DNA from 4 places in the Pseudoroseomonas sp. WGS1072 genome. Region 4 is predicted to be linked to each of the others. Evidence: riboswitches for the same ligand, from Rfam matches in the RefSeq annotation. Region 4 holds a riboswitch; each other region holds the start of a gene.
What was found. A riboswitch is a leader RNA that binds a small molecule or an ion and turns the genes downstream of it on or off. The one in region 4 is predicted to bind cobalamin.

Region 1: it holds a riboswitch for cobalamin, as region 4 does, so the genes downstream of both, ACF3NH_RS04675 (DUF1636 family protein) here and metE (5-methyltetrahydropteroyltriglutamate--homocysteine S-methyltransferase) in region 4, are expected to answer to the same signal.
Region 2: it holds a riboswitch for cobalamin, as region 4 does, so the genes downstream of both, ACF3NH_RS21565 (CbtB domain-containing protein) here and metE (5-methyltetrahydropteroyltriglutamate--homocysteine S-methyltransferase) in region 4, are expected to answer to the same signal.
Region 3: it holds a riboswitch for cobalamin, as region 4 does, so the genes downstream of both, ACF3NH_RS04060 (CbtB domain-containing protein) here and metE (5-methyltetrahydropteroyltriglutamate--homocysteine S-methyltransferase) in region 4, are expected to answer to the same signal.

The regions. Positions count from the first base shown of each region.
Region 1 covers NZ_JBMPSU010000001.1:973,362-981,094, reverse strand. The annotation lists gene ACF3NH_RS04690 (precorrin-3B synthase) at 1-822, opposite strand, end outside; gene cobN (cobaltochelatase subunit CobN) at 833-4,183, opposite strand; gene cobW (cobalamin biosynthesis protein CobW) at 4,277-5,308, opposite strand; gene ACF3NH_RS04675 (DUF1636 family protein) at 5,305-5,706, opposite strand; cobalamin riboswitch at 5,841-6,068, opposite strand; gene proV (glycine betaine/L-proline ABC transporter ATP-binding protein ProV) at 6,636-7,733, shown strand, end outside.
Region 2 covers NZ_JBMPSU010000005.1:33,531-41,263, forward strand. The annotation lists gene ACF3NH_RS21530 (acyltransferase family protein) at 1-128, opposite strand, end outside; gene ACF3NH_RS21535 (Nramp family divalent metal transporter) at 558-1,877, opposite strand; gene ACF3NH_RS21540 (IS5 family transposase) at 2,120-3,196, shown strand; gene ACF3NH_RS21545 (HAD-IC family P-type ATPase) at 3,477-4,025, opposite strand; partial or broken gene ACF3NH_RS21550 (heavy metal translocating P-type ATPase) at 4,117-4,350, opposite strand; gene ACF3NH_RS21555 (P-type ATPase) at 4,241-4,588, opposite strand; gene ACF3NH_RS21560 (CbtA family protein) at 4,649-5,365, opposite strand; gene ACF3NH_RS21565 (CbtB domain-containing protein) at 5,374-5,562, opposite strand; cobalamin riboswitch at 5,600-5,816, opposite strand; gene ACF3NH_RS21570 (cation diffusion facilitator family transporter) at 5,902-6,831, opposite strand; gene ACF3NH_RS21575 (hypothetical protein) at 7,000-7,374, opposite strand; gene ACF3NH_RS21580 (efflux RND transporter permease subunit) at 7,441-7,733, opposite strand, start outside.
Region 3 covers NZ_JBMPSU010000001.1:836,386-844,118, forward strand. The annotation lists gene ACF3NH_RS04030 (LysR family transcriptional regulator) at 1-446, shown strand, start outside; gene ACF3NH_RS04035 (DUF1852 domain-containing protein) at 755-1,720, shown strand; one part of gene ACF3NH_RS04040 (IS3 family transposase) at 1,828-2,125, shown strand; AL1L pseudoknot at 2,112-2,228, shown strand; one part of gene ACF3NH_RS04040 (IS3 family transposase) at 2,125-3,056, shown strand; partial or broken gene ACF3NH_RS04045 (methionine synthase) at 3,093-4,100, shown strand; gene ACF3NH_RS04050 (class I SAM-dependent methyltransferase) at 4,389-5,165, shown strand; gene ACF3NH_RS04055 (CbtA family protein) at 5,216-5,923, opposite strand; gene ACF3NH_RS04060 (CbtB domain-containing protein) at 5,932-6,120, opposite strand; cobalamin riboswitch at 6,159-6,375, opposite strand; gene ACF3NH_RS04065 (DUF1826 domain-containing protein) at 6,663-7,163, shown strand; partial or broken gene zigA (zinc metallochaperone GTPase ZigA) at 7,169-7,733, shown strand, end outside.
Region 4 covers NZ_JBMPSU010000001.1:2,122,482-2,130,214, forward strand. The annotation lists gene ACF3NH_RS10140 (LLM class flavin-dependent oxidoreductase) at 1-375, opposite strand, end outside; gene ACF3NH_RS10145 (IclR family transcriptional regulator) at 614-1,414, shown strand; gene ACF3NH_RS10150 (PACE efflux transporter) at 1,630-2,061, opposite strand; gene ACF3NH_RS10155 (LysR family transcriptional regulator) at 2,149-3,057, shown strand; gene ACF3NH_RS10160 (tyrosine-protein phosphatase) at 3,122-3,790, shown strand; gene ACF3NH_RS10165 (ABC transporter ATP-binding protein) at 3,803-5,575, opposite strand; cobalamin riboswitch at 5,673-5,937, shown strand; gene metE (5-methyltetrahydropteroyltriglutamate--homocysteine S-methyltransferase) at 6,042-7,733, shown strand, end outside.

The DNA.
Region 1 (7,733 bases), 1.1 Mb from region 4:
CAGGCGCAGGCTGCCATCGCCCTCCGCCGCGGCCAGCGCGGCCAGTTCCCCCAACGCCGGCACCGTCATGACGCCGAAGGGCAGGCCGAGGCCGAAGCCGCCCGCCAGGGCGCCGACTGATGGCCCGACTGATGGCCCGACTGATGGCCCGACTGGCGGCCCGGCTGGCGCTTCCTCAGGCGGCGGCGACGCGCCGGCCGTCAGCCCGGCCCGCGCGAACAGCGCGGCGGCGCCCTGCTCGCGCACCGCCTGGGCCATGCGGCCCGGCGGCCCGTCGAGCAGCGCCGCGATCAGCCGGGCGACCGCCGCGGGGGCCTCCGCCGCCGCGCTGCGCGCCACCGCCTCGCCCCCCGCCAGCCGTAGCGTGACGCCGCCGGCCGCGAGCCGCAGCATGATGTCGGCGCCGGGGCAGGGCTCCGCCGCCTCGGCCAGGGCGAGGCCGAACTTGCCCGGCAGGGCCGCGGGGGCGGCGGCCAGCACCGCCTCCAGCGCCCGGCACAGGGCCTCGGCCGCCGGGGAGGGCAGGGGCGGCGGGATCAGGTTGCGGCGGCGCTCCACGCCCGGATCGGGATCGGCCAGCCCGGCGCCGCGCAGGGCCGCGACGAAGCCGGGCAGGCGGGCGGCGGTCAGGCCCCGGACCTGCAGATTGGCCCGCTGGGTCAGCTCGATCCGCCCGTTTCCCGCCGCGCCGGCGGCCTCGGCCAGAACCAGCGCCTGCTCCGCCGAGAGCCGGGCCAGCGGCGGCTTGACGCGGACCAGCAGGTCGTCCCCGCTTGCCATGGGATCGTAGAGGGAGGGGCACCAGCCCCGGATGCGGGTCACGGGCCCCCGCTCACGGCACGTCGTTCCGCAGGGGCCGCCACAACCCCCGCTCCCGCGCCTCCTCCAGCCGGGCGCGCAGCGCGGCGAGCGCGGCGGGGTTGTGCGCGGCCAGGAAGGCGGCGACCGCCGCATCGCCCAGCGTCGCGGCATGGATCAGCTCGAACTGGCGGTCGAAGCGCGCCGGCAGGGTGGCGGCGAAGGCCAGCAGCGCCTCCACCGGCCGCGCGATCTCGGCCGCGCCGCGATGGCCGTGCCGCATCATCCCGGCGATCCAGGCCGGATTGGCGGCGCGGCCGCGCACCGCGCGCGCCACCTCCTCGGCCAGGGCGCGCAGGCGCGGCGCCTCGGGCCGGCTGGTGTCGGCGTGGTAGAGGGCGGGGGCGGCGCCGAGGCCGCGCGCGGCGGCGGCCAGCCCGCCGGCATGGGCGGCGTAGTCCGGGCTGTCCAGCAGGTCGGCCTCGGCATGGTCCTGGCTGTGCAGATAGGCCTCGGCGCGGCCGAGCTGGCGGCGCAGCGCTTCCGGCAGCGGGGTGCCCTCCAGCCCCTTCCCGTAGGCGCTGGCCGAGGCGGCGAGCCAGTCCTGGCCCAGCTCGTCGGCGTCCGACCAGGCGCCGCGCGCCAGCTTCTCCTCCACCCCGGCGCCGTAGCGGCCGGGGGCGGCGCCGAAGACGCGGGCGGTGGCCTGGCGCCAGGCCGCGCCCTCGAGGCCGCGCGCGGCGGCGGCGAGCGGGTTCCAGTCGGCCGCCTCGTCGCGCGCCGCGATGGCGCGCACCGCCTCGTCGAACAGCGCGATCTGGCCGGGAAAGGCGTCGCGGAACAGGCCGGAGATGCGCAGCGTGACGTCGAGCCGGGGATGCGCCATCTCGGCCAGCGGCAGGATCTCGATGCCGGTGACGCGGGCCGAGCCCTCGTCCCAGAGCGGCCGGGCGCCGATCAGCAGCAGGGCCAGGGCGAGGTCCTCGCCGCCGGTGCGCAGCGTGGCGCTGCCCCAGAGATCGATCACCAGGGAGCGGGGCCAGTCGCCATGGTCCTGCCGGTGGCGGCGCAGCAGCTCGGCGGCGGCCCGCTCCGCCAGGGCGAGGGCCGAGCGGGTGGGGATGTTGCGCGGATCGATGGCGTAGAGGTTGCGGCCGGTGGGCAGCACGTCGGCGCGGCCGCGGCTCGGCGCGCCGGCCGGGCCCGGCTCGGCGAAGCGGCCATCCAGCGTCGCCAGCAGCGCCTGCCGCTCGCCGCGGGCCGAGGCGTCGAGCCGCTCGGCCAGCGCGGCGCGCGGCAGGGCAGGGCTGGCGTGGCAGAGGGCGTCGAGCAGCGCGGCGCGGCGCTCCGGCTCGGGCGCGCGGCCCAGGACATGCAGCCCGTCGCGGATCTGCATCTCCTTCACGTCGCAGAGCCAGGCGTCGAGCCGGGCGAGCGTCTCCTCCTCGGGCAGGCCGCGCGGAATGGCGCTCTCGGCCAGCAGTCCGGCCGCCTCGGCGCGCTCCAGGATGGCGCGGCGCAGCAGGGCGGTGCGGCGGCGGTCCAGCCCGTCGGCGGCGGCGTATTCGTCGATCAGCCGCTCCAGCTCCAGCCCGGCGCCGTGATGCCCGGCGCGGGTCAGCGGCGGCGTCAGGTGGCCGAGAGTGACGGCGCCGAGCCGCCGCTTGGCCACCGCCGCCTCGCCCGGATTGTTGACGATGAAGGGATAGACGACGGGCAGGCCGCGCAGCAGGGCGGCGGGCGCGCAGGCGGCGGAGAGCGCCGTCGCCTTGCCCGGCAGCCATTCCAGCGTGCCATGGGTGCCGAGGTGCAGCAGGACATCGGCCATGTCCCGCAGCGCCAGGTAGAAGGCGATGTAGCCGTGGCGCGGCGGCGTGTCGGGGTCGTGGTAGCCGGCCTTGCGGTCCAGCCGGGCGCCGCGCTCGGGCTGCACCGCGAGCAGCAGGCGGCCGAGGCGGAGATGGCGGAGATGGAAGGCGCCGTCGCGCAGCAGCGGATCGGCCTCGGGCGGGCCCCAGGCGGCCTCGACGGCCTCGCGCAGCGCGGCGGGGAGCGTGGCCAGACCGGCGCGGTAGGCCTCCAGGGAGAGGAAGGGCGCCGGCGGTGCGGTGGTCAGGGCGCGGGCGAGGTCCTCCGAGGACGGCGGCGGTGTGCCGATGGCGTAGCCCGCGGCCGTCAGATCCTCGATCAGCGCGGCGAGGCTGGCGAAGCTGTCGAGCCCCACCGCATGGCCGGCCTGGCCGGTCTCCCGCCCCGGCACGCCGGGATAGTCGGAGAGCAGCACGGCGAGGCGGCGCGCCGCGCGCGGCGTGGCGGCGAGCCGCGCCCATCCGAGCGCCCGGTCGGCGGCGAGGGCGATGCCCTCCGGGTCCGGGCGCAGCAGGGTGGGGGCGTATTCCAGCGCCGGATGCGGCTCGGCCTCGGCCTTGAAGGCGATGGCCGTGGTCAGCAGCCGCCCGTCCAGCTCGGGCAGCGCCACCTGCATGGCGAGGTCGCTCTGCGAGAGGCCGCGCGAGGAGGCCTCCCACACCGGGCGCGGCACGCCGGAGAGCACGAGCTGCAGCACCGGCGCGCCGGCCGCCTCCAGCGGCGAGGCGCCCTGCTGCCGGGCGGCGAAGGCGGTGGCGTTGAGCACGACGGCGGGACGCCAGGCGGCGAGGCAGCCGGCGACGAGGCCGGCCGATTCGGGCTCCTTCAGGCTGGCGGCGTGGAGGCCGCGGACCCGCAGGCCGCGGGCCCGCAGCGCCGCCGCCAGCGCTTCGAAGGGCGCCATGTCCCCGGCCAGGAGATGCGCCCGGTAGAAGACGACCACCGCCTCGGGGTCGGGCTCCTCCGCCCCCAGCGGGTGCTCGCCGGCGGCGGGCAGCGGCGCCGGCCGCGCGCCGTCATCCGGGCCGAGGCCGGCGGCATGGGCGGCGAGGCGCAGGGCGGCGGCATGGTTGACCGGGCCGCCGGCGCGCAGCAGCGCGTCCAGCCGCGTCCGCAGCGGCGCCGCCAGGGTGGAGAGGGCGTCGAGCCGCGCATCCGCCCGCCCATCCCCCGGCAGCAGGGCCAGCGGGATGCCGCGGGCGCGGCAGAGCGCCGCCACCTCCTCGGCGCCGTAGCGCCAGTAGTCCAGCCCGCCGAGCAGGCGGATGACGATGCAGCGCGCCCGCTCCAGCACGCTCTCGGCATAGAGATCGACCGAGAGCGGGTGGCGCAGCCGGGCCAGGCTGGCCAGCCGCAGCGAGGGGCGCGGGGCGGGCAGGCTGTCCCAGGCCGCGGCGGCGGCGGCGAGGTCGCTGTCGGTGAAGGAGAGCAGCACCAGCTCGGCCGGGCTCTGGCCGAGGTCGATGGCGGCCTCGGCCTCGTCCAGGGATCGGGTCTCGCGGGGGAGGAGATGCACGGTGCCGGGGCGCTCCCGAGGTTCAGGCGATCCATCCGCATCTGGGGAGGGCCGGACCGGTGGTCATCCCCAAGGCCGCCTCCCCGCGGGTGCTCAGCCCAGGATGATCCGGGCGATGCCGTCCTGGTCCATCCCGCTGCGGCCGATGATGACGACATGGCCGTCGCGGTCGTCCGGCCAGGGGCGGTCGAACTCCTGCCGGAAGCGGGTGCCGACGCCCTGCACGACCAGCCGCATCGGCTTGCCCGCCAGGCGCACGAAGCCCTTCATCCGCAGCACGTCATGCGCCTCGGCCGCCCGCCGCAGGCGCGCCACCAGCGCGTCCGCCTCCGCGATCTCGGGCAGGACGATGACGAAGCTGTCGAAGTCGTCATGCTCGTGCGCGCCGTCCTCGGCATCGTGGTGCGAGGGGCGGGCGGCGAGGTCGTCCTCGGCCGCGGCGCCGAGGCCGAGCAGCAGCGCCGCATCCAGCGCCCCCTCCCGGGCCGGCACCACCTTGACGGCGCGCGGCAGGCCGGCGGCGATCTCGCCGGTCAGCCGCTCCAGCGCGGCGGCATCCAGCAGATCGGCCTTGTTCAGCACCACGAGGTCGGCGCTGGCGAGCTGGTCCTCGTAGACCTCGGCCAGCGGATTGTCGTGATCGAGCGACGGGTCGGCCGCGCGCTGCGCCGCGACCGCCGCGGGGTCGTCGGCGAAGCGGCCCTCGGCCACGGCGGGGCCGTCGACCACGGTGATCACGCCATCGACGGTGACGCGGGAGCGGATGCCGGGCCAGTTGAAGGCCTTGATCAGCGGCTTCGGCAGGGCGAGGCCGGAGGTCTCGATCAGGATGTGCTCCGGCGGCTCCGGCCGGTCGAGCAGTGCCTGCATGGTCGGGATGAAGTCGTCGGCCACGGTGCAGCAGAGGCAGCCATTGGCCAGCTCGACGATGTTCTCCTCGGCGCAGCCCGGGATGCCGCAGCTCTTCAGCGTCTCGCCATCGATGCCGAGCGCGCCGAACTCGTTGACGATGATGGCGATGCGCCGCCCCTCCGCCTGCGCCATCACCTGGCGCAACAGCGTCGTCTTCCCGGCGCCGAGGAAGCCGGTGACGATGGTGGCGGGGGTCTTCTCCAGCGTGCTCATGCGGCGGACTCCGGGGCGGGAAGGAGGGAGGGCAGCCGGCCGAGCACGGCGCGGCGCAGCGATTCGGGGCGGCGGGAGGGCAGCACGGCGCCACTGGGATGGGCGGCGTAGGTGGCGCCATAGGCCAGCAGGTCGGCGGCCTGCCCCGCCTCCAGATGGCCGAGCAGATAGCTCCACTTGCCCGGAGCGGTCATGGCGGCGGCGCAGCCGCGCTCGCAGACGGCCAGGCAGGTGACGGGGCGCAGCGCGACCGGCGGCGCGGGATGGGCGGCCAGCGCCGCCGCCACGGCGTCGTGCAGCCGGCGGCCGGGCGGCGTCTCACCCTCGGCGAGCGGCCGGTCGGCGCGGCAGGTGACACAGACCAGCAGCGTGGGCGGCTCCCGGTTCGGCTCGATCATCGGCACGGCGGTCCTCCGTCGCGAGGCGGTCACGGAGTGCCGACCGCCCGGCGCCATGCGGCGACCGGGTCGAGGCGCCGGGAGGACGGAACCCCCGGACACATCGCCGCCCGCCGGGGCACCCCGCCCGGTGGCACGATCCGATGGGGATGGCAGGTCTCCTGGCTCACGGATCGGGCGCGCCCCGCCGGCCTTCCCGGCCACCCCTCGCGGCGCGGCCAGTGGCATGTCGGCGGGCCGCTCTCCGCCTACAGTTGCGGGGGCAGCCGCGGCCTGGGGCCCCGGGGAGCCCGCACCGCATTCCCTTTTCACCCCCGCCCCGGCAGCCGCCGATGGCGGGAGACCATCTGGCCGTCTCCTAGGCGGCGGGGTGGCGGCGAGTCAATCGCCGCCACCCCGCCCGGCTGAAACCGCGACGCCGCCGCCACAACGGGTCAGCCCCGGGCGAAGGACACAATTCGATCCGGCCCGCCTCCGGGCGCGGCTTGGCCGCGAAGTTCCCATGACTTCGGGAATGGAACAAGCGGCGCAATATGTAATAGGGATAAAGTGTAAATTACTTGAATAGGGAGATTCCGAAAGAAATCACGAAGGGTCTATATCACCAGGGCGGCGTTATCGCGGTAATCCATTCGGCGGCGCGGCCGGAAATGCGATTTTCGGTAGACTCTGAGACGAGGCTGTATTAGGTTTCCTCACCAATAGATGTGGCGGCACAGAATTGTGTCATTTTCGGGGCGGCGCGGCTGAAACTGGCCGGGCCTGGCCCCTCGTGGCCGCCACCCCTCGGAACCGATCATGGAGGTGTCCGCCCCCGCCCGGCGGAGGGCAGACCGCAAGGCAGACACATGGACAATCCAGCGCAGACCCCCCCGTCACCCCCGGCGGCGATCCCGGCCGACCGGCCCGGCGGGGCCACCACCGACCCGATGGCCGAGCAGGCCCCGGTGAAGATCGCCCTCCGGCATGTCTACAAGGTGTTCGGCGATGATCCCGACGCCGCGCTCCGCATGGTGCGGCAGGGCCGCGACAAGGACACCATCAAGGCCGAGACCGGCTGCACCCTCGGCGTCAACGACGCCAGCTTCGACATCCATGCCGGCGAGATCTTCGTCATCATGGGCCTCTCCGGCTCCGGCAAATCCACCCTGCTGCGGCTGCTGAACCGCCTGATCGAACCCTCGGCCGGCGAGATCTTCATCGACGGCCAGGACATCACGAAGATGTCGAAGCGCGAGCTGATTGAGCTGCGCCGCCGCGACATGAGCATGGTCTTCCAGTCCTTCGCCCTGCTGCCCAACCGCACGGTGATCGACAACGCGGCCTTCGGGCTGGAGGTGGCCGGCATTGGCGAGGCGGAGCGGCGGCGCAAGGCCATGGCGGCGCTGGAGGGCGTCGGCCTCGCCGCCTATGCCGAGAGCCGGCCGGACCAGCTCTCGGGCGGCATGAAGCAGCGCGTCGGCCTCGCCCGCGCCCTGGCGAGCGAGCCCAGCGTGCTGCTGATGGACGAGGCCTTCTCGGCGCTCGATCCGTTGATCCGCACCGAGATGCAGGACGAGCTGCTGCGTCTGCAGTCCGAGCAGAGCCGCACCATCATCTTCGTCAGCCACGATCTCGACGAGGCCATGCGCATCGGCGACCGCATCGCCATCATGCAGCACGGCAATGTCGTGCAGGTCGGCACGCCGGACGAGATCGTGACCAACCCGGCCAACGACTATGTCCGCTCCTTCTTCCGCAACGTGGATGTGTCGCAGGTCTTCCGCGCCGGCGACATCGCGCGCGAGACGCAGGTGACGCTGATCGACCGGCGCGGCATGGCGGTGCACGCGGCGCTGGAGCGGATGCGCCGGCACGACCGCGACGTCGCCATCGTCGTCGGGCGGGACAAGCGCTACCACGGCATGGTCAGCGCCGAATCCCTCGCCCGCGCGGCGCGTGACGGCGGGGCGGACCCCTATCACCGCGCCTTCCTGCCGGAGGTGGAGCCCATCGCCGCCGCCGAGACCCTGTCCGACGTGATGGGC
Region 2 (7,733 bases), on a different contig from region 4:
TAGGGGATGCCAACCAGCATCAGGATGGCCCGAAGCTGATCCAGGAAGTCCCACCGCTTAGTGCCAGCAGGTCCTGCTTGGCTGACGGGGAAGCTGCGTATGGCAGCAGAGGGTCCGTCGGTGTTCACGCTGAGATGCTCCCGGCAAATGGCTGTGACTAAGCACACGCTCCAGATTGACCGGCTAGCGGCTGTTACGGTTTTACAAATTATGTCTGGAGCACCTGCTGTCCATCACTGATAGGCGAGGTTATGGCCCTTGAATGGATATGCGATCAAAGGCGTCATCATACCGACGCATATCCAGGCTATGGATGAAGATGTCACACGAGATTTTTGAGGGTCGGCAGGAGGTTAATCGGCCGCATCCTATATGCGCCAGCCGCACGTACTCTTCTTGCATTTAGCTTCACAACAAGCTCCGTTCACGGATTAAGGGGTCGATGCACAGGCGGAGGATGCTCCGGACGGTCTGGCCAAGCCGATCGATCAAGCATTGTGCAGAGTAATCATCCCGGACACGTTCCACGATGAGAGCCGTGTTCAGGCGGCACGCCCTCATCCCTGGAGGATGAGGTCAATGATGACCTTCACGTTTAGTCCGATGATGAGCGCCGCGCTGGCCCATCCGAGTGCCAGTTGCCAACGGGGCGCCGTGAGGGAGCCGAGACGGGTCTTGTCCCCGGCGAACAGCATCAGCGGCACGACGGCGAAGGGCAGCTGGAGCGACAGGATCACTTGGCTCAGGATCAGAAGCTGCGCCGTACCGCTCGTGCCGTAGAACCAGGTGACCAGGATGGCCGGTATGATGGCCACCAGGCGGGTGATGAGGCGGCGCAGCACCGGCGGAAGTCGGAAGCGAAGGAAGCCCTCCATCACGATCTGCCCGGACAGGGTCGCCGTGACGGTGGCGTTGATGCCGCACAGCAGCAGCGCGACCGCGAACAGCGTTGCCGCCGCGCCGGTTCCCACCAGCGGCGAGAGCAGCTGGTAGGCTTCCTGGATCTCGGCCACCTCCGTCCGTCCCGCCGTATTGAAGACCGCCGAGGCGGTGATCAGGATGGCCGAGTTGACCAGCAGCGCCAGGCTGAGCGCCAGTGTGCTGTCGATGCTGGAGAAGCGGATGGCCTCCCGCTTGCCGTCCAGATCCCTGCCATAATCCCGCGACTGCACTAATGCCGTGTGCAGGTAGAGGTTGTGCGGCATGACAGTGGCGCCAAGGATGCCCATGGCGATGTAGAGCTGGGTCTCGTTCATGACGATCGAAGCGGCCGGGATGTAGCCGCGCAGCACGTTGCTCCAATCCGGGTCCGCCAACGCGATCTGGATGGCGAAGCAGCCGAAGATCAGAGCGATGAAGCCGAAGATTAGGGCTTCCAGCCAGCGAATTCCCTTGTTCTGGAGCCACAGGATCAGGAAGGCGTCGAAGGCCGTAAGCACCACACCCAGGATCAGCGGGATGCCGAACAGCAACTGCAGGGCAATGGCCGTGCCGATGAGTTCCGCGAGGTCCGTGGCGCAGATCGCCAGCTCGGCCAGGAGCCACAGCGGATAGGCCACCGGCTTTGGAAAGCGCTCCCGGCACAGCTGCGCCAGGTCACGCCCTGTCGCGATCCCGACCCGTGCGCAGAGGGCCTGCAGGAGGATCGCCATAAGGGACGAGAGCAGGGCGATCGAGAGCAGCGTGTACCCGAAGGCCGAGCCGCCAGCCAAGGCGGTCGCCCAGTTGCCCGGATCCATGTAGCCGACGGCAACCAGGTAGCCCGGCCCCACGAACGCCAGCAGCTTGCGCAGGAACCCTCCGGCGCTCGGCACTCTAACGGTCCGGTGGACCTCAGGGAGGCTTTCAGGTCTGGATGGGGTTAAGGGAACCGTCATGGGCCCTGCCTGACTGATGGGTGTTCACCTGCCGCCGAGCCTAGCAAGCGGTCCGGATTGTAGCAGATGCTACAATCTCTAGGAAAAGCATCGCAAGCGTAATAATCGCGATGTCGGCGCAGTCGCGGATGGTTCACCTGAAGGTCCGGAGCGGCGCCTGACCCACCTGGACGCCTCCAGAAACCCCTCGCCTTGATGCCGTTCGGCTGATTCACTGACGCGGATCAGCGCGAGGGAAGGCGATGGTTCGGCAGCCTGGGTTCTTCGATGTGGAGGAGCGTTTGCGGGAGCTGTCGGCCAAGGGCGATGACCTCGAGCGGATCGTCGCGCTGGTTGATTTCACGATGTTCCGCGCCGAGCTGGAGCAGGCCGTGCCGCGCGCGGACGGCACGAAGGGTGGCCGCCCCGCCTTCGATCACGTGCTGATGTTCAAGATCCTGCTGCTGCAGGCGATGCACGGGTTGTCCGACGAGCGCTGCGAGTACCTCATCAAGGACCGCCTGTCCTTCATGCGCTTCCTCGGCCTCGCGCTGGCCGACCCGGTGCCGGACGCCAACACGATCTGGGCGTTCCGCGAGGCGCTGAAGCGGGCCGGCGCGGTGGAGCGGCTGTTCGCGCGGTTCGACGCCACGCTGCGTGCCGCGGGTTACCTGGCGATGGGCGGGCAGATCGTGGATGCGACCATCGTCGCCGCACCGAAGCAGCGCAACACCGAGGCCGAGCGGGCGGCGATCAAGGCGGGCAAGATCCCTGAGGGCTGGGCGGAGATGCCTGCGAAGCTGCGCCAGAAGGACCGCGACGCGCGCTGGACGGTGAAGTTCTCCAAGGCCAGGCCGCGCGAGGATGGCACCCCGCAGGTCGATCTCGCGGTTCCGGCCTTCGGGTACAAGAACCACGTCGCGATCGATCGCCGGCACGGCCTGATCCGCGGCTGGACCGCGAGCCATGCGGCCGCCCATGACGGGGCGCGGCTGGCGGAGGTGGTCGATGCCGGCAACACCGCCAGCGATGTCTGGGCCGATACCGCCTATCGCTCAGCGAAGAACGAGGCCTGGCTGGCTGAGCGTGGCATGGTCTCGCGCATCCACCGCAAGAAGCCCCCGGGGCGGCCGATGGCGGCAAGGACGCGACGGGCCAATGCCCGCAAGTCGGCCGTGCGCTCCGCGGTCGAACACGTCTTTGCCCGGCAGAAGGGGCCGATGGCGCTGGTCGTGCGCACCATCGGCATCGCCAGGGCACGGGTGAAGATCGGCCTCGCCAATCTCGCCTATAACCTCAAGCGGTTCGTCTGGCTCAGCAGCAAGCCCGCGACGTCGTAGCGGCACGCAAGTAGGCAAGCCGCCGCCATCGACTGAGCGGCTCCGTCCACCAGATGGGCACGCGCATCCGCATCCCTGAAGCACCGGCAGCCTCAAACCAACATCATCCGCCGAAGCCGCAGGGTTTCTGGAGGTATCCACCTGCGCTCGGGTCATGAGGTCGCCCGCTGCGTAGTGCCGCCATGATGGTGACGATGGGACGTGCACGGCTCCCGGGCTCAGGTTGCTCGAGGCGGCACTCGCCTGCGCGCATCCAGCACCCGGGTTCCAGGCACCGGGGTTACACCGTAGGCTTCCAGGCGAGCAGGCGCAGGGCGTTCAAGGTGACCAGCACCGTCGCGCCGGTGTCCGCCATGATCGCGGGCCAGAGGCCGATCAGCGTCGTCACCAGGAACACCGCCTTCAGGCCGACGGCGATGGCCACGTTCGCCTTCACGTTGTTCATGGTGGAACGCGATAGGCCGACGAGTTCCGCGACACCGAAGACGCGGGCCTTGAGCACGGCCGCATCGGCCGTCTCCAGCGCGACGTCGGTGCCGACGCCCATGGCGACACCGACGGACGCGGCCGCGAGCGCCGGGGCGTCGTTGATGCCGTCGCCCACCATGACCACCGAGCCGGACGAACGCAGCGCGCCGATCTCGCGCAGCTTGTCCTCGGGCAGGAGTTCGGCCTTCACGTCGAGCCCCAGGCCACTGGCGATGGCGGCACCGGTCCGGGCGTTGTCGCCGGTCAGCATCACTGAGCGGACGCCCAGCTTCGAAAGTGTGGCCACGCCCGCGGCGGCTTCCGTCCGCGGCTCGTCGCGCAGTGCCAGGACACCTGCCACCCTGCCGTCCACGACCACAACGACGGCCGTCTTTCCCCTCGCTCTCCAGCTCGGTGAACTGCTCGGCGAGGCCGCCCACCTGGGCGCCTGCCTTCGCCGCGTGGCGCGGGCTGCCGACGCTGACCTTCCGGCCGCCTACCGTGGCGGTGACAGCCTTGCCCGGCACGGCGGCCTGGTCCGAGGCCGGTGGTGTCGCGATGCCACGCGCCCCGACTTCAGCCATGACAGCCTTGGCCAGCGGGTGCGAGGATCCCTGCTCCACGGCCGCGGCGTAGGCCAGCAGATCCCAGGCCGGCGTCCCCGGCGCCGGGAGCACGTCGGTCATCTTCGGGCGGCCCGCCGTCAGCGTGCCGGTTTTGTCGAAGGCCGCGGTAGATGCTCGTCCACCAGTCCCAGCCCAGCAGGAAGGGCGGCACCAGGATGACCAGGGCGGAGACCACCATCGCGCCCGGGGTCCAGTAGGTCGAGAACCGCTCGATGAAGCGCTGGGTGGGCGCGCGGGAGGCCGAGGCCTCCTCCACCATGCGGATAATGCGGGCGATGGTGTTGTCCGTGGCCCGCACAGGTCTGCCCCAGCCCTTGCGGAGTTCAAGCTCCTGAGCAGACCCAGGCGAGCTTTGGCTTCATCCCCGCCGCTGGATGAGGCGGCTGTGCAGCGAGCCGACCGCCGCTCCTAGCGCGGCCCAGGACAACAGGCTCACCACCATGGCTGCCGCCACGAATTGGCGTGTCAGCTCCTCCGGTACCGCAGAGATCTCCGTAGGGGCAGCAGGCGCTCCGTAGAGGTGCGGCAGAACCAGACTGAACACCCCCAGCACGGCCAGGACCGGGTTCTTCCCGAACCGAATCAGACCTAGACCCACGCCAGTGAGCGCGGCCGTTGCCACCCACCAGGTCTGCCTGTCCGTCAGATCGGCAACCGGCGTGCCGGGCAGCTTCGGCGGCAATCCCATGGACGGCGCCACGCTGAAGACGACGAAGCCCGCTAGACCCCACAGCAGTCCCTGCTTCCAGTCGATGCCGGTCTTCACGAGAGACAGGATCGCCACCAACATCAGCCCGTATCCGATGCTCGTCAGCAGATCGGCCGCAAGCGTGTAGACGGTGCGTTCAACGCCGTCCTCTGGCGACCAGGCTTCCGCCTTATGGTGCTGCGCGCCGCTTTCAGGAACCGAGTGTTCCTTCCATGGAGTGGAACTGGCTTCCGGCGCCTGCTCGTAGGCCTCGGCGGCCAGGATTATGGGTACCGTCCTCAACTGGTGGCCGACCGTCGCGACGGTCCCGGCCAAGGCGCCAGCGATGAGCGCGACAGCGAACAGCTGCCTGATGTGGGACAACATCTCGCGCCTCAGTGACAAGGAAAGCCGTTGGAGTGGCGCGTGTCGTGTGCCGCGTTGTGCAGGAGGTCGTTGTGGGCGAAGCCGACGCCCCAGACGAGGAAGGCCCCGAAAGCCAAGGTGACGATGCTGGCGACGACGCGACCTGCGCTGGACGTTGTTGCCGATGGCGCTGCCGAACTGGTGGATTGAACGTGCATGACATTGTCCCCGTCGGCGCACCCCGCGCCGACCAAGAAGGTTGACCATGCACCGGCAGGTCTCCTGGCTCACGGGTCTTTGCCAACATTCCTGCCTTCCCGGTGCCAACCGGCACCAGTGACCTGCCTGGGGGCAGACGAAGCATCGGCGACCCGTCCACAGTTACGGGGGTAGCCGCCGACTTGGCCTGGTGAGAGCCGCACGGCGTTCCCTTTTATCCCGCTTGCGCGAGACCGGTGCCGGGGCAGCGTATCTTTAAGCACGCGCATTGGGCAAGCGAGTGCCAGCCTACCGCTGGTTAAACTCGCCGATGAATGACGGAACGGAGGGACGCCCTCTCAACCGTGGGCGTGCCCCTGGTCCGGCTCGCCCCACCTGTCCTCGGTGACCCCGCCGTGCGCGCCCGCCAACTCGGCCTGGACGGTCACGTGCGTGATGCCGAACCTTTCCCTGAGCATGGCACCCAGCACGTCTTCCAGCCTGTCCTCCCAGGACAGCGAGGCGTCGACCACGACGTGCGCCGACAGCGCGACCTTGCCGCTGGTCAACGCCCAGACATGGAGGTCGTGGATGTCGCGCACCCCGGCCGTCCCGCGCACGGCCTCCTCGACGGCATCCAGATCGATGCCGCGGGGCACGCTCTCCAGCAGGACGTCGACGGCCTCCGACAGCAGGGTCCAGGTCCGCGGCAGCACCCAGAAGGCGATGCCGACGCCGAGCACCGGGTCCACCCAGGTCCAGCCGGTGGCCCAGATGACCAGGGCGCCGACAATGACCGCGACGGAGCCGAGGAAGTCGCTCCAGACCTCCAGGTAGGCGCCCTTGACGTTGAGGCTGCTTTCGCTGCCCCCGGCCAGAAGGCGCATGGCGATCCAGTTCACCAGCAAGCCAAGGACGGCGACCGCGAGCATGCCCAGGCTGCCCACCTCGGCAGGCTCGCGGAAGCGCTGGTACGCCTCGTAGAGGATGTACAGGGCGACAAGGAACAGCAGCGAGGCATTAAACGCAGCCGCCAGGATCTCGAAGCGGTGGTAGCCCCAGGTGCGCCGCCTATCGGCGGGGCGACGGCCGACTCGGATCGCAACCAGGGCCACCGCGAGGGCCAGCGTGTCGGTCAGCATGTGCGCCGCGTCGGACAGCAGAGCCAGACTGTTGAAGACGTAGGCGCCCATGATCTCGGCAAGTAGAAAGGTGCCCGTCAGCCCCAAGGCCGTGGCGAGCGCGGCGGAATTGGCATTTCCTGCACCGTGGTCATGAACCTGCCCCATCTGAACCTCCATCGGTGACCTGTCGTAGTCCACCTGCGCGGTGGTTCGCACCTCCAGCCATGGGAGGTTCCAGCCCTGAAGAATGGCGCCAGCCTCTAACCTCGTGCACTTCCCCGCGACGGTGCGGAGCCGCGTTGCCCGAGACGGACGGCGCGGCTCCCAACTGTGTCAGAAGCGCGCCTGGCCGCTGCGCCCGGCGGGGTTCTTGACCTGCAGGGTCACGGGGGCGCCGCCCGGAGGGGCGCTCGCGGCCGTCCCGGCCAGGGTGTTCTCGGTACCCGGCGCCAGTTGCACGACCTGGCGCGCCTGGCCGGAGCCGACCAGCGCGGACACCGTGTAGCCCGCCGACGGGACCGGCTTCCCCGCCTCGTCGTAGAGGTGGACCGTCAGGGTCCGGTCGGACACCAGAAGCTCGGCATGCACGCCGACGATGTCCTGCATGCGGCCGCCATGGGCGCCCTGGTCACTGTGGCCATGGGACTGCGCCAGCGCGCCGGTGGAGAGCGAGACGGCCGCCAGGGCCGCGAGAAGGATTGTCCGCACGTTTTATGTCCTCGTTGGTGGGTGGACTGTGTCGCCGGGAGGGGCTGGACGCCCCTCCCGGCGGACTCACTCGGCCGCGGCGTGCCGCGCCCCGGCAGGAACGACGTCCTCCGGCACGGGCTTCTGGACACGCCCGAAGCGCACGTAGAGGGCGGGCAGCACCAGCAGGGTCAGCAAGGTCGCGCTGATCAGGCCGCCGATGACCACGGTGGCCAGCGGCTTCTGGACCTCGGCGCCCGCTCCGGTGGCCAGGGCCATGGGGACGAAGCCCAGCGACGCCACCAGCGCCGTCATGGCCACGGGCCGCAGACGGATCATGGCGCCCTGGTAGACCGCGTCCCGCAGGGACAGGTGCCCCT
Region 3 (7,733 bases), 1.3 Mb from region 4:
ACATTCTGGTCACCCCGGATCCGACCGAGCGTCCAGGGGTCGAATACAAACCTGTCTTCGATTACGAGCTGGTTCTGGCGGTGGCCGACAGCCATCCGTTGGCACAGAAACAGCGGATCGTACCCGAGGATCTGGCGAGCGAGACCCTGATTACATATCCCGTCCCCCGTGAGAGACTGGATATCTATACGCAGTTCCTCGTCCCGTCCCATGCCCTGCCACGTCGTCACCGCACGGTGGAGACGACCGATCTGATGTTGCGGCTGGTAGCCTCGGGCCGCGCCGTCAGTGCAACCCCCGATTGGCTGCTGCGCGGGGTCAAAGGGGTAAGGGGCGTGCGGATCGGCGAGGGGATCGCCAAGTCCATTCATCTCGGCCACCGCACCGGCAAGACTGCCAGCTATCTGGACGGCTTCATCGATCTGGCCAGGAGCGTCCAGATCTAACGTGTTGCCGCAGGGCTGAGAGAAGCCGCCCACCTCGTCCCGGGCCGACGCCCGCGCTGAGGGCATCGTGCGGCTCAGCACTGATGCCAGCACCGCCCCGACATGACACCGATTCATGTTTGTATGAAGGAATACCATTTTTCTTCATGTTTGCGCTCGGGCATACGACAGGTGTCGCTCCAAGCTGACGGCGCGGAAGACCCATGACTGAGCTTGTTTGACAGCCAGCTCAGGCACCACCTGAACGAGCGCGAAACGGCCTCGGGCATTGTCTCGGAAGTCCGGAGACCATCACGATGACCAGAGACTTGACCTTCACCATCAAGAGCATTCGTTTCGGCGAAGACTACAAGCCATCCGAGAGTACGCGGATCACCACGAACTTCGCGAACCTCGCGAGAGGCGATCGTCGTCAGCAGAATCTGCGCAACGCGTTGCAGATGATCGACAACCGCTGCAACAGCCTGGCGCAGTGGGACAATCCTGATGGCAATCGATACGGAATCGAACTGGACATCATCTCCGTCGAGCTGGAGATCGGCCAGGATGGCAACGCCTTTCCGGCCATCGAGGTTCTGGGAACGACCATCCTCGATCGCAAGACCGGTGCGCGGATTGACGGAATCGTTGGGAACAACTTTTCCTCCTATGTACGGGACTACGATTTCAGCGTCCGCCTTCCCGAGCACAACAAAGGCCGTGCGGGGATCAGCATCCCGGACGATTTCGGTGATCTGCACGGGAAGCTCTTCAAGAGTTTCGTGTACTCCGACACCTACAAAGAGCATTTCCGGAAGATGCCGGTAATCTGCCTCAGCGTCTCGCACAACAAGACCTATCGGCGGACGACAAATCAACACCCCGCTCTGGGAACTGAATATCAAACGGACGAGACCTCCCTGACCGATCTGTATTTCGGGAAGATGGGCTTGCAGGTCCGGTACTTCATGCCGCCGAACGGCGTGGCACCGCTGGCATTCTATTTCTTCGGTGATCTGCTGGATGACTACACCAATCTCGAGCTGATCGGCACCATCAGCACGATGGAGACATTCCAGAAGATCTACCGGCCGGAGATCTACAACGCCAATTCCGCCGCGGGCGCGTGCTATCGGCCCAGCCTGCAACACCAGGATCATTCCCTGACACGGATCGTCTATGACCGGGACGAGCGCAGCCAACTGGCTGTCGAACAAGGCAAGTTCACGGAAGATCACTTCATCAAGCCGTATCGCGCCGTTCTGGATGAATGGTCCGCCCGATACGCAGCTTGAGTGATGCCACACCTGACGAGGCCGCTTCTCATGACAAAGCTTTTGCCCACATCCACTTGAACCGCCCCGGGTTCCCCGGAGGCTCCAACTCTTGAGAAGGTGGAGCCATGACGAAGAAGACTTCGAACCGATATTCGCCTGAGGTCCGGCAGCGGGCGGTACGGATGGTGCTGGAGCATGGAGGCGACCATGCCTCGCAATGGGCGGCGATTGGCTCGATCGCGCCCAAGATCGGCTGCACGGCGGAGACGCTGCGCGGCTGGGTGAGGCAGGCCGAGCGCGACCAGGGGCTGCGGCCTGGCCCAACCAGCGCGGAGGGGGAGCGGATCAAGGCTCTGGAACGCGAGGTCCGCGAGTTGCGGCAGGCCAATGAGATCCTGCGCAAGGCGTCGGCATATTTCGCGTTGGCGGAGCTCGACCGCCGCTCGAAGCCATGATCGCCTTCATCGACGATCATCGCGAGGTCTACGGTGTCGAGCCGATCTGCAGGGTGCTGCCGGTCGCCCCGTCGACTTACCACGCCCATGTCGCCCGGCGCACTGATCCGGCCAAGGCCTCGCCCCGCACCCGGCAGGATCGGGTGCTCATGGAGAGCATCCGACAGGTGCATGCGGCCAATTTCGGGGTCTATGGCGCCCGCAAGGTCTGGCGGCAGCTCGGCCGCGAGGGCATCGTGGTGGCCCGCTGCACGGTGGAGCGGCTGATGCGTGCCATGGGCCTACGGGGTGCGGTGCGCGGGAGGGAGATGAGGACCACCGTCTCTAACCCGGCCACGCCGTGTCCGCTGGATAAGGTGAACCGGCAGTTCCGGGCGTCGGCGCCGAACGTGCTGTGGCTGTCGGATTTCACCTACGTCGCGACGTGGCAAGGGTTCGTCTACGTCGCCTTCGTCATCGACGCCTTTGCCCGCCGCATCGTCGGCTGGCGGGTGTCACGGGCGGCCAGTGCAGGCTTCGTCCTCGACGCACTGGAGCAGGCCATCCACGACCGGCGTCCCGTGAAGGGCGGCCTGACCCACCACAGCGACCGCGGGTCGCAATATGTCAGCATTCGGTACACGGAACGGCTGCTCGACGCCGGGATCGAGCCGTCCGTCGGGAGCGTTGGTGATTCCTACGACAACGCACTGGCCGAGACGGTGATCGGACTGTTCAAGACCGAGGTCATCCGCCGCCGCGGCCCGTGGCGGTCGCTGGAAGCCGTCGAATACGCCACCCTCGAGTGGGTGGCCTGGTTCAACATCCACCGCCTCCTCGAGCCGATCGGAAACGTCCCTCCCGCCGAAGCCGAGGCGCGTTACTATGCTGCGGGGGATGCACCAGCCCTGGCCGCTTAACCCAAACCAACCAGCCTCCGGCAAACCCGGGGCGGTTCAACTGCTGGCAGTCTCCCCAAGCCCTCCTGGCTCGCAGAGCCCGAGAAGCTCTGGTCGCCCTGGAAGCTTGAAGGCGAGGAGCTGATGGCTGGAAAACGGGACGCTCTCCAGTTGGCTCTGGCCGAGCAGGAGCGCGCGGGCATCGACATCGTCAGCGATGGCGAACAAACCCGCCAGCATTTCGTCACGACCTTCATCGAGCACCTCAACGGCGTCGATTTCCAGAAGCGCGAGACCGTGAGGATCCGCGATCGCTATGACGCCAGCGTGCCGACCGTCGTTGGTGCCGTGTCCCGCGAGAAGCCTGTTTTCGTCGAGGACGCCAAATTTTTGCGGCAGCAGACCAAGGAGCGCATCAAATGGGCTCTGCCCGGACCGATGACGATGATCGATACGCTCTGCGATGCCCATTACAGAAGCCGCGAGAAGCTTGCCTGGGAGTTCGCGACGATCCTCAATCGGGAGGCCCGCGAGCTCGAAGCCGCCGGGGTCGATATCATCCAGTTCGACGAGCCAGCCTTCAATGTGTTCTTCGATGAGGTGAATGATTGGGGCATCGCGACCCTGGAAAGGGCGATCGAGGGCCTGAAGTGCGAGACGGCGGTCCATATCTGCTATGGCTATGGCATCAAGGCCAACACGGACTGGAAGAAGACCCTGGGCTCGGAGTGGCGCCAGTATGAAGCCACCTTCCCCAAGCTCCAGGCGTCCAATATCGATCTGATTTCCCTGGAGTGCCACAACTCGCATGTTCCGATGGAGCTTCTGGAGCTCGTACGCGGCAAGAAGGTGATGGTCGGGGCCATCGACGTGGCGACCGACACCATCGAGACCCCGGAGGAAGTCGCCGCGACCCTGCGCAAGGCGCTCCAGTTCGTGGACGCGGACAAGCTCTGTCCCTGCACCAACTGCGGCATGGCGCCGCTCTCGCGCCGCGTTGCCCGAGGCAAGCTCCAGGCACTCAGCGCAGGTGCGGACATCATCAGGCGGGAACTCGCGGCCTGAACACTGGTCCATGGTGGGCGGGGTGAGTCGCTGAACCGCAGATCCGGCTGAAGATCGCCCCTCGGTGTTCCAAGGCGATTCTCACCGATACGGATCGGCGGGACACCTCGAACCGCTCCCGCCAGCGGCCGCGGAGATCGGCATTGCGCGATCCGAGACCGTGCACGGAGACGATGTCGTTGGAGGAGACGCCGGACCGCCCGGAACTGATCGATGTCATCGCCTCCATCCTGGGCGTCCGGCCGCAGGTCGCATAGACAGGTGCCTCGCACCAGGGAACCCCATGGCATGCACGGTGCCAACTACGCCTTGAAGGACGAGATCCGGGAATACTGGACCCGGCGCGCCGAGACCTTCGACCTGTCGCCCGGCCACGGCATGAAGAGCCTGGAGGAGCGCGACGCCTGGGCGGCGCTGCTCCGCCGCCACATGGGTGCCGAAGCACGTCGCGTGCTGGAACTGGCCTTCGGCACCGGCGAGGTCACCCGCGTGCTGCTGGGCATGGGGTGCGAGGTGACGGGGCTGGACCTGACCGAGGCCATGCTGCTGCGCGCCCGGGCCAAGCATGCGGGCACCCAGGACCTGCGCCTGTTCCTGGGCGATGCCGAGGACACGCGCGAGCCGGACGGCCGCTACGACGCCGTGGTCAGCCGTCACCTGGTCTGGACGCTGGTGGACCCGGCGGCGGCCTTTCGCGACTGGTTCCGGGTGCTGCGACCGGGCGGGCGGGTGGTCATCGCCGACGGCGACTACGTGCGCCTGTCCCGCATCGGGCAGCTCCGTCTGCGGCTGTCCGACTGGCTGAACCAGCGCCAGGGCGTCGTCGGCCCGGCGGTGGACTACGCCGCACACGAGGCCATCCAGCGGCAGGTGTTCTTTCGCCAGGGCCTGCGGCCGGAGCCGCTGCGGGCCATGCTGGAGGAGGCGGGCTTCACCGACTTCCGGCTGGAGCGCCCGCGCGGCCCGCACGCGGCGCAGCGCCGGGGTGCGCCGCTGCGGCAGAAGCTGCGCATTGGCATCTGGAACAGCTTCGTGCTGTCCTGTGGCAAGCCGGGTGGGAACTGAAGGTTGGTTGGCCTGACGCAGGTTCTTGCTGCATCAGGCCGGTAGGGACGTCAGCCGTGCGAGGCGCGGCTCAGGCGCGCCTGGAGCCAGCCGGTCGCCAGTCCCAGCGTGGCCCAGAACAGCAGGCTCACTGCGGTCACCCCCGCGATGAAGCGCTGGGTTAAGGCGTCCGGCACGGCCGATGCCTCGGCAGGCGCCGCCGGGGCGCCCCAGAGGTGCGGGAGAGCGATGACGATGACGGCCAGCACGGCCCAGGGCAGCCGCCGGGTGAAGGCGATCAGCGCCAGGCCGCCCGCCGTCAGCAGCGCCGTCGCCACCCACCAGACCTGACGGTCGGCGAGTTCTGCCACCGGCGTGCCGGGGAGCTTGGGTGGCAGGCCGATTGACGGGGCCAGGGTGAAGACCGCGAAGCCCGCCAGCCCCCAGAGCAGGCCCTGCCGCCAGTCCGCCACGGCGCCGCGCAGGGACATGGCCGCCCCCAGCAGCAGCGCGTAGGCGATGCCGGTCAGCATGTCGGCCAGCACGGTATAGAGCGTCCGCTCCAGCCCGTCCTCCGGCGCCCAGGCTTCGGCGCCATGCTCGTGCGCCTCGGCAGCGTGGTCGGCGTGCCCCGGCGCGGCGCTGTCCTGGTGCTCGTAGGTCTCGGCCACGAGGATGGTGGGCACCGTGTTCCACTGGTGCCCGAGGCTGGCCACGGCGCCCGCCAGGATGCCCGCGAACAGCGCCACGGCCAGAAGCCGCCTGAGATGGTCCATCATGGTCCGGCTCAGTGGCAGGGGAAGCCGTTGGAGTGGCGGGTGTCATGCGCGGCGTTGTGCAGCAGGTCGTTGTGCGCGAAGCCGACGCCCCAGAGCAGCAGGGTGCCGAAGGCCAGGGCGAGGACGCTGGCCAGCACGCGGCCAGTGCTGCTGGCCGCGGCCTGATGGATGGAAGCCGATGTGGCTGGGATCTGCATGAGGAGGCGCTCCGCCGACGCGCCCCGCGCCGGTCCAGAAGGTTGACCACGCCCCGGCAGGTCTCCTGGCTCGCGAATCCTGACCGATGCGCCTGCCTTCCCGGCACCGGGGTGCCAGTGGCCTGCCCAACGGGCAGACGGCGCATCGGTGATCCGCCAACAGTTGCGGGGGCAGCCGCCGACTGAACTCCGATCGGAGCCGCACGACGTTCCCTTTTCACTCGCTCGCGCGAGACCGGTGCGGCGCCTAGGCTATCGTGTGGCGCTTGGCAGGTACAAGTTCTGACAGCCCTTGTCCGGCAGCCCACTCAAGAAGTTACGCCAGTCCGCAGCACCATGCCGTCTTGCAAAAAAATGATATGTTATCACATAACTACTAAATGACCTTGGTATCAGAAGCCTTGACGTCGGCTGATTCGCAGGCGCCGCGCATGCTGGCCGCTGCCGAACCGATCATCCTCGCCAGCATTCTCGCTCCCACCGTGTCGCTCGCGGTCTGAGGGCGCAACCTGCCCAGGCCGCTTCTGCGGGATGCGCAGCGCTTGGCCCAGCAGGCGCCGTTCGTGTGTTCCGGGATAGGTGAGCCAGATATCGCGGTGATGCAGGCGCTCGCGGGTTTTGAGCCTCCGCTGCACCCGGCGCTGCTGGCCGACATGCTGTTCCTCGCCAACTTGTTCGCCGAGGTGTCGGACAGTCAGCAAGTCCGCCTGCGTTTGGAAGCCGTTTCGGACGATAGCTGCGCGCTGTTCCATGCCGATGCGGTGCGCCTGCGCCTTCTCTGCACCTATTGCGGCGATGGGACCGAATGGCTGGCGCGGGCGGGCGGGGCGGCGGAAGCCCGGCGCTTGCGCGACGGGGACGCCCTGCCCGACCGCGCCAGCATTCAGCATCTGCCCATCGGCGCCGCCGCCATCCTGTGTGGTGAAGCCGGGATGCCTGACCACGGCTGCATCCACCAATCCCCACCCATGCCACGCGACGCGACCGGCCGCGCCTTGCACCCGCGCCTGCTGCTCTGCATCGACCCGGCCGAAGAGGACTGACCGCCATGGCGAGCCAAGCGCAATCCCCGACCGACCCTCGGCTGCCTGTCACCGAGCTGTCCGCTTCCTCGGCGCCGGGAAGGCCACCTTGCTGAACCAAGTCCCGGCGAACCGCGAAGGACGGCGTGTCGCTGTCATCGTCAACGACATGTCGGAGGTGAACATCGACGCTGCCCTGGTCGAGCAGGGCGGCGGCCTATCGCGTACCGAGGAGAAGCTGGTGGAGATGTCGAATGGCTGCATCTGCTGCACCCTGCGGGACGACCTGATGCAGGAGGTGCGGCGCCTGGCCGAGGAAGGCCGCTTCGACGCGCTTCTGATCGAGAGCACGGGCATCAGCGAGCCCATGCCGGTGGCCGCCACCTTCGACTTCCGCGACGAGAACGGGCAGTCGCTTGACGATATCGCCCGCCTCGACACCATGGTGACGGTGGTGGATGCCCAGGCCTTCCTGCGTGACTACGGCTCCGCCGACACCCTGGCCACGTGCGGCGAGACGGCGGGCGAAGGCGACACCCGGCTGCTGGTGGACCTGCTGGTGGAGCAGGTGGAGTTCGCCGACGTCATCGT
Region 4 (7,733 bases):
CCCGCTGCTCAGCAGATCGAGCGTGGCGAACATCCGGGCCAGATTGTAGGGATGGTTGTAGGTCGTTGAGGCCGTTGCGACCAAGCCGACATGCCGGGTACAGGTCGCCATGGCGGCGAGCAGCGCCATCGGCTCGTGCTTGACGAGCTGGTGCTCCAGGTCGCGGGCGATGGCGGGGTTGTCCAGATCGCGCACAGCGGAGGAGTCCGCCAGGAAGATCAGATCGAAGCGGCCTCGCTCGGCGATCTCGGCGCAACGCCGGAAGTGCTCGAGGCGCATGTTGCCGTCGGCCGGAACGCCGGGGTGGCGCCAGGCCGCGTAATGATAGCCGAGATTGGCGATCGAAAGGCCCAGCCGCATCTGCCGCGTCCGCACGGTCGTGACATTCCCTTCTGGCGCGCGGCGCGGGGCCGCGGCGTGTGAGGAGCGAGGCTGTCCTTGCGGCCTTGACCGAGGATGCCACCGCCATGCCAGTGCTGTGCTTGCCTTCCCGCCCGGCAAGATCAGCGAAAATGCCCGAGGCTGGGAAGCGGAAAATTGCATCGCAACGCAGGTTATTGCAATGCGATATGAAGCTGTGCAGCATGCGGCGGGAGTAAGAGGGGAAGCAGGAATGCCGGGCCACGCCGTCGTCGGGACGATCGATCGCGATCCTTTGCTGGTGCGATCGGTGGGCAAGGCTTTCGCGATGCTGCTGGCCTTCGACAGGCGCAATCCGACCCTGAGTCTGACGCAGCTCGCCGCCGCCACCGGGCTGGATCGCAGCGCGGCGCAACGCTATGCGCACACGCTCGTCGGCCTGGGCTACCTGCGCAAGGACCTGCGCAGCCGGCGCTTCTCCCTTGCTGCGCCGGTGCTCGATCTCGCCAGCCGCTTCATGGGCACCGATCCCCTTCTTGCTGCTGCGCGACCCTATCTGCAGCACCTGAGCGCCGAGACATGCGAGACCGTCAATCTCAGCCTACGGGATGGAACGGAGGTGTTGTTCATCGCCCGCATGGTCGGGCGACAGGTGCTGAACATCGATGTGAGCGTGGGCTCCCGGCATCCGGTCTATTGCACCTCGCCCGGTATCGCCATCCTCTCGGCTCTTCCGGAGGAGGAGGCGCGTCGGATCCTGCAGGCCTGCGACCGCAAGCCGCTGACAGAGATGACGGTCTGGCGGATGGAACCCCTGATGCAGAAGGTTGCCCTGGCGGCCCGGCGTGGCTTCGCCGCGGCTTTCGAGGAGATCTACCATGGCGACCTCGCCGTCGCCGCGGTCATTCGCGATGTGCATGGGAAGCCGTTGGGCGCCATCAACATCGCGGCCCTGCGATCGCGCATGACGCCGGCCGAGGTTGAGCAGCGCTATGCACCCATGGTGATGGAGGCGGCGCAATCCATCTCCCGGGCCTGCATCGCGAGAAGCTAGGCGTGGCCGCATGGCGCGTCGTCGCTGAAGGTCGCGGCGTCCGAGGCTTTATCGCCGGCGTGGTGGCGTTGTGAATGGAGGCCGCGATGCCCGGACGCTCGCGCAGGACACCGGTGATCCGCTGAGGAAGGACGGCGCGGGTCCGGCCCTGGCGGAAACGCGCGCCGCGCCGCGCCGGCCACGCCGGGTTTCCTCGGCCGTGCGCTCGATCCGGCTCAGGTTGCGGCGGGCGTCCAGGCCGGCAGCGGGAAGACCCGGTCATAGGCCAGGTTGAAGGCGAAGGTGTAGACCAGGTAGAAGGCGACGATCGCCAGGTCCATCACGAAGGCCTCGGCCAGGCTGATGCCGAGATACCAGGCGATCGGCGGCAGCAGCACCAGCATGAGGCCGGCCTCGAAGAGCAGGGCATGGGCGACGCGCAGCCCGATGCCCTTGCGGGTATGACCGGCGAAACGCTGCATCGCATGATCGAAGCCGAGATTGTAGACGTAGTTCCAGGCCGTCGCCGCCATGGCGCTGCCGAGGCCGATGACGCCCATGTCGGTGCCGTGCAGGCCGAGGACGAGGCTGCCCAGGGGAATGATCAGGGCGAGGCCGATGAGTTCGAAGAGGATGGCGTGGCGGATACGGTCGCGGGTGCTGCGCATGGTCGTCTCGGAATTCCAGGGTCGGGCGCCGCCTTTTATCTGTGATATGCCGGGGCTCAAGTTGGCACCTATCCGGATATCAGATGGATGACCCTGTCCTTGGAGCAACTCCAGGCCTTCGTGGCGGCCGCGGAGGCGGGGTCCTTCTCGGCCGCCGCCCGCAGGCTGCGCAAGGCGCAGTCGGCCGTCAGCACCCAGATCGCCAATCTCGAGATCGACCTCGGGGTGGCGCTGTTCCATCGCGCGGGCCGCGTGCCGTCGCTGACCCCGGCGGGGGAGCGGCTGCTGCTGGAGGCGCGCGTGGTGCTCGACCGGCGGGAACACCTGATCGGCGTGGCGCGCAGCCTGGAGCGCGGGGTGGAGAACCGGCTGGTCGTCGCCATCGACGAGCTTTACCCCGAGCATGCCCTGGGCGCGCTCTTCGCCGCGTTCGCCCGGCGCTTCCCGCATGTCGAGCTGGAGCTGCTCTTCCCGCTGATGGAGGATGTCAGCCGGCTGGTGCGCGACGGGGCGGCGGATCTCGGCGTCATGTGGCGCCAGGAGGTCCTGCCGCCGGAGCTGGGCTTCCAGACGATCGGCTGGGTGCCGCTCAAGCTGGTCTGCGGCCGCGAGCACCCCCTGGCCAAGGCCCGCGTCGAATGGGAGGAGCTGAAGCGGCACCGGCAGATCCTGGTCGCCGCGCGCGGCGACGGGCCGGAGAAGCGGCGCCTGCGGGTGGCGGCCGAGGTCTGGTGGGTGGAGAGCCACTGGGTGATCCTGGAGATGGTCAAGCACGGCATCGGCTGGGCCTTCGTCTCCGACCACGTCATCGCCGCCTCGCCCGCCGCGCCGGGCCTGGTGACGCCCGACCTCGAGTTCGACGAGGGCGACTGGCCGGTGGCGCTGGAGCTGGTGTGGCACAAGCAGCGACCGCGCGGCCCCGCCGCCGCCTGGCTGCGCGAGCGTTTCGCGGCGGCGGGGCGCGAGGCGCTGTCGCGGGTGGCCCGGCGCGGCTGAGGGGCGCGGTCCCGATCCGCCTTCCATCTTGCCCCGGCGGGCCGGCCTCGCCATACCCTGCGGCGTGGCCCATGACCTGACCTCCGCCGCCGGGCGCCGCGCCGCCTGGATCAACAGCCTCTTCGTCGATCATGCCCTGCTGCGCCTCGGCTGGCGCAACTGGGGCGTGGTCGAGGCCGGGCGGCTCTACCGCTCCAACCATCCGAGCCCCTGGCAGCTGCGCCGCGCCGTGCGGCGCTTCGGCATCCGCAGCCTCGTGAACCTGCGCGGCCATCGCGAGGCCTGCGGCTCCGACGCGCTGGGGCGCGCCATGGCCGCGGAGCTGGGCCTCGCCCATGTCGACGCGCCGCTGGAATCGCGCGGCGCGCCGCACCGCGACCGCATCCTGCGCCTGGCGCGGATCTTTGGCGAGCTGCCGGAGCCGGTGCTGATCCATTGCAAGTCCGGCGCCGACCGCACCGGTCTGGCGGCCGGTCTCTGGCTGATGCTGCAGGGCCGGCCGGTGGAGGAGGCGATGCGCCAGCTCTCCTGGCGCCACGGCCACGTCCCGGCGAGCAAGACCGGCATCCTGGATGCCTTCTTCCGGGACTATGCCCGCTTCCTGCGGCAGCACGGCCCCAAGCCTTTCCTCGACTGGGTGCGGGAGGATTATGACGAGGACGCGCTGCGCGCCGCCTTCCGCAGCCGCCCCTGGGCCGACCGGCTGGTCGACGGCATCCTGCGGCGGGAATAGGCGGCGCCGGCGTCAGCCGGCCGCGAAGGCCTGCGTCCGCACCATCCGCGCATAGAGCCCGTCCCGCGCCATCAGCTCGGCATGGGTGCCGCTCTCGGTGGCGCGCCCCTCCTGCATGACGATGATGCGGTCCGCCTCCTGCACCGTCGCCAGGCGGTGCGCGACGACGAGGGTGGTGCGCCCGGCCCGCAGCCTCTCCAGCGCCCGGCCGATGGCGGCCTCGTTCTCGGCGTCCAGCGCGCTGGTCGCCTCGTCCAGCAGCAGCACGCGCGGATTGCGCAGCAGGGCGCGGGCCAGGGCGATGCGCTGCTTCTGCCCGCCCGAGAGGCGCGAGCCCCCGGGCCCGAGCACCGTGTCGTAGCCCTGCGGGAGCGCGGCGATGAAGTCGTGCGCGGCGGCGGCGCGGGCCGCCGCCTCCACCTCCGCCCGCCCGGCGCCGGGATGGCCGCAGGCGATGTTGGCCAGCGCCGTGTCGTCGAAGATCACCGCGTCCTGCCCGACATAGGCCATGGCGCCGCGCAGGCTTTCCAGCGTCACGGAACGGATCTCGGCGCCGTCCAGCGTGATGCGCCCGGCCGTCGGGTCGTAGAGGCGCGGCAGCAGGGCGAGGGCGGTGGACTTGCCGGCGCCGGAGGGGCCGACCAGCGCCACCGTCTGCCCCGGCTCGGCGGTGAGCGAGAGATCCTCCAGCGCCGCCTGCGGGGCGGCCGCGTCGCCGCCCGGATAGTGGAAGCCGACATGCTCCAGCACCAGCCGCCCCGGCCCCTCGGGCAGCGGTGGCGCGCCGTCCGGCGTGGTGATGGCGGGGCGCCGGTCCATCACCGAGAACACCCGGATCAGCCCGCCGAAGCCTTCCTGCAGGGCCGCGTTCAGCGCGCCCAGCGAGCGCATCGGCCGCGTCGCCAGCAGCAGCGCGGAGATGAAGCCGGTGAACTCGCCCACCGTGCCGCGCCCGGTCGAGACCTTCCAGCCGACGAAGGCCAGCACCCCGGCGACCGCGACGCCGCCGAGCGCCTCCAGGATCGGGTCGAGCTTGGCGCGGGTGCGGGCGATGGAGAGCAGCGCCTCGCGCAGATCGGCGAAGGCGCGGCCGGCGCGATGCTCCTCCTGCGCCTCCAGCCCGTAGGTACGCACCACGCGGGCGGCGGCGAAGCTCTCGGTCAGCAGGGCGGCGGTGTCGCCGACGCGCGCCTGCATGCCGCTCGACGCCCGGCGGATGCGCTTGCCGAGCTTCATCACCGGCACCACCGCCACCGGATAGATGACCGCCAGGATCAGGCTCATGTGCCAGTCCAGCCAGACCATCGCGGCGGCGAGGCCGATGACGGTGAGCCCGTCGGCCAGGGCGTTGATCGCCTTGGTCAGCGCCTCGCGGATCGCCTGGGCATCGGCGGTGAAGCGGGCGGCATGGCGGGCCGGGGCGTCATGCGCGACCAGCGCGAGGTCGGTGCGGGTCAGGGCGCGGAACAGGTCGTTCTGGATGCGCTCGATGACGCGCAGCACCACCGCCTGCACCGAGATGGCCTGGCCGTACTGCGCCAGCGACTTCGCGGCGGTGAGCAGGATGATGGCCGGCGGGATCAGCCAGACGATGCGCCCGTCGCCGGCGGTGAACAGGTCGAAGGCCTGCTGGATGACCAGCGGATAGAGCGCGGTCAGCCCCGCCAGCGCCCCGGTGCAGACCAGGGCGAGCAGGATGCCGCCCTTGTGATGCCGGACATAATGCCGCCAGAGGCGGGCGGTCAGGGCGCGGGTGGTCTCGGGGGGCGGAAGGGCAGCGGCCATGCCGCCGCGCTTAGAGCCTTCGGGGGCGGCGGCAAAGGGGCTTCTGTCCGGACCGGTGGCCACTGGAGCCGGCTTGCCAGATCTATTTAACATAAGTATATCTTTATGTGTCGCCGGTCCCGCGCGAGCGGGTGAAAAGGGAACGCCGTGCGCTCCGGCCGGGCCATCGCGCCCGGGAGCCAGTCGGCGGCTGCCCCCGCAACTGTCAGCGGCGTGCCGCTGGCCCATTCGCCGTGGAAGCCTCCGCGGCGGGCCACTGCGCCACCCTCCGGGGCGCGCGGGAAGGCCGGGCCGGCGGTGTCCTGGGCGCCATGCCCCGGAACGCCGCGAGCCAGGAGACCTGCCGGCGTCGCACCAGACCAGGCCGCCGGGCGGGGTGAACCGGAGGCAGGACCGAGAGCATGACGACCTTCCAACGGGGCCCCTCCGGCCCGGCCACCGCCACCGCCCGGCCGGAGGGCGGCGCATGACCGTCGCCGCCAATCTGGGCTTCCCCCGCATCGGCGCCCGGCGCGAGCTGAAATCCGCGCTGGAGGCGCACTGGGCGGGCGAACTGGACGAGGCCGGTCTGCTGGAGGCCGCGCGGGGCCTGCGCCAGCGGCACTGGCAGCTCCAGGCCGGCCAGGGCATCAGCCACATCCCGAGCAACGATTTCGCGCTCTACGACCAGGTGCTCGACACTGCCGGCATGCTGGGCGCCATCCCCGAGGGCTATGGCTGGCGAGGTGGGCCGGTGTCGCTCGCGACCGCCTTCGCCCTGGCGCGCGGCGCGCGTGGCACCGCGGCCGAGCGGTCCGCCGGCATCGCGGCCGGCCTGCCGGCGCTCGAGATGACCAAGTGGTTCGACACCAACTACCACTACCTGGTGCCGCGCCTCTCCGCCGGGCAGCGCTTCGAGCTGACGGAGAACCGCCCCCTGGCGGCCTTCCGCGAGGCCCTGCCGCTGCGCACCCGCCCGGTGCTGCTCGGCCCGGTCAGCTTCCTGCTGCTCAGCAAGACGGAGGACGGCTCGGACCCGCTCGGCCTGCTGGACCGCCTGCTGCCGCTCTATGCCAGGCTCCTGGGCGAACTGGCCGCAGCGAACTGCGCCTGGGTGCAGATGGACGAGCCCGCCCTGGCGCTCGATCTCTCCGAGGCGGCGCGCGAGGCCTTCCGCCGCGCCTATGCCGCCCTGGCGGAGGGCGCCACGCCCGACCTGCTGCTGACCAGCTATTTCGGCCCGATGGCCGACAATCTGGCCACCGCCGCCAGCCTGCCGGTGGCCGGGCTGCATCTCGACCTGGTTCGCGGCGCGGCCGACCTGGAGCCGGCGCTCGATCTGCTCCCCCCGGAGCGCTGGCTGTCGCTCGGCCTGGTGGACGGCCGCAATGTCTGGCGTTGCGACCTGCGCGCGGCGCTGGGCACCCTGCGGCGGGTGGCGGAGCGGCGGGGGACGCGGCGGCTGATCGTCGCCCCCTCCTGCAGCCTGCTGCACGTCCCGGTCGATCTGGCCCAGGAGGGCGGGGAGGGCCAGCGGGGGCTCGACCCGGCGGTACGGTCCTGGCTCGCCTTCGCCACCCAGAAGCTGGAGGAGGTGGCCGCCCTGGCACGCGGCCTGGACGAGGGCGAGGCCGCCATCGCCCAGGCCCTGGCCGCCAGCGACCGGGCGCGGCAGGGGCGGGCGGAGAGCGCCGCCGCGCACCGGCCCGAGGTGCGGGCGCGCCTCGCCGCCGTGACGCCGGAGATGGCCCGGCGCGCCGGCGCCTTCCCGGCCCGCCGCGCGGCACAGCGGGCACGGCTCGGCCTGCCCGACTTTCCCACCACCACCATCGGCTCCTTCCCGCAGACGCCCGAGGTGCGGCAGGCCCGCGCCGCCCTGGCGCGCGGCACGCTGGACGCGGAGGGCTACGAGCGGCGGGTCGAGGCCTGGATCGACGAGGCCCTGCGCTGGCAGGAGGAGGTCGGGCTCGACGTGCTGGTGCATGGCGAGTTCGAGCGCAACGACATGGTGAAGTACTTCGGCGAGCAGCTCGACGGCTACGCCTTCACCCGGCATGGCTGGGTGCAGTCCTACGGCAGCCGCTGCGTCGCGCCGCCGATCATCTGGGGCGACGTGGCGCGGCCGGGGTCCATGACGGTGCGCTGGGCGGCCTACGCGCAGTCGCGCAGCGCGCGGCCG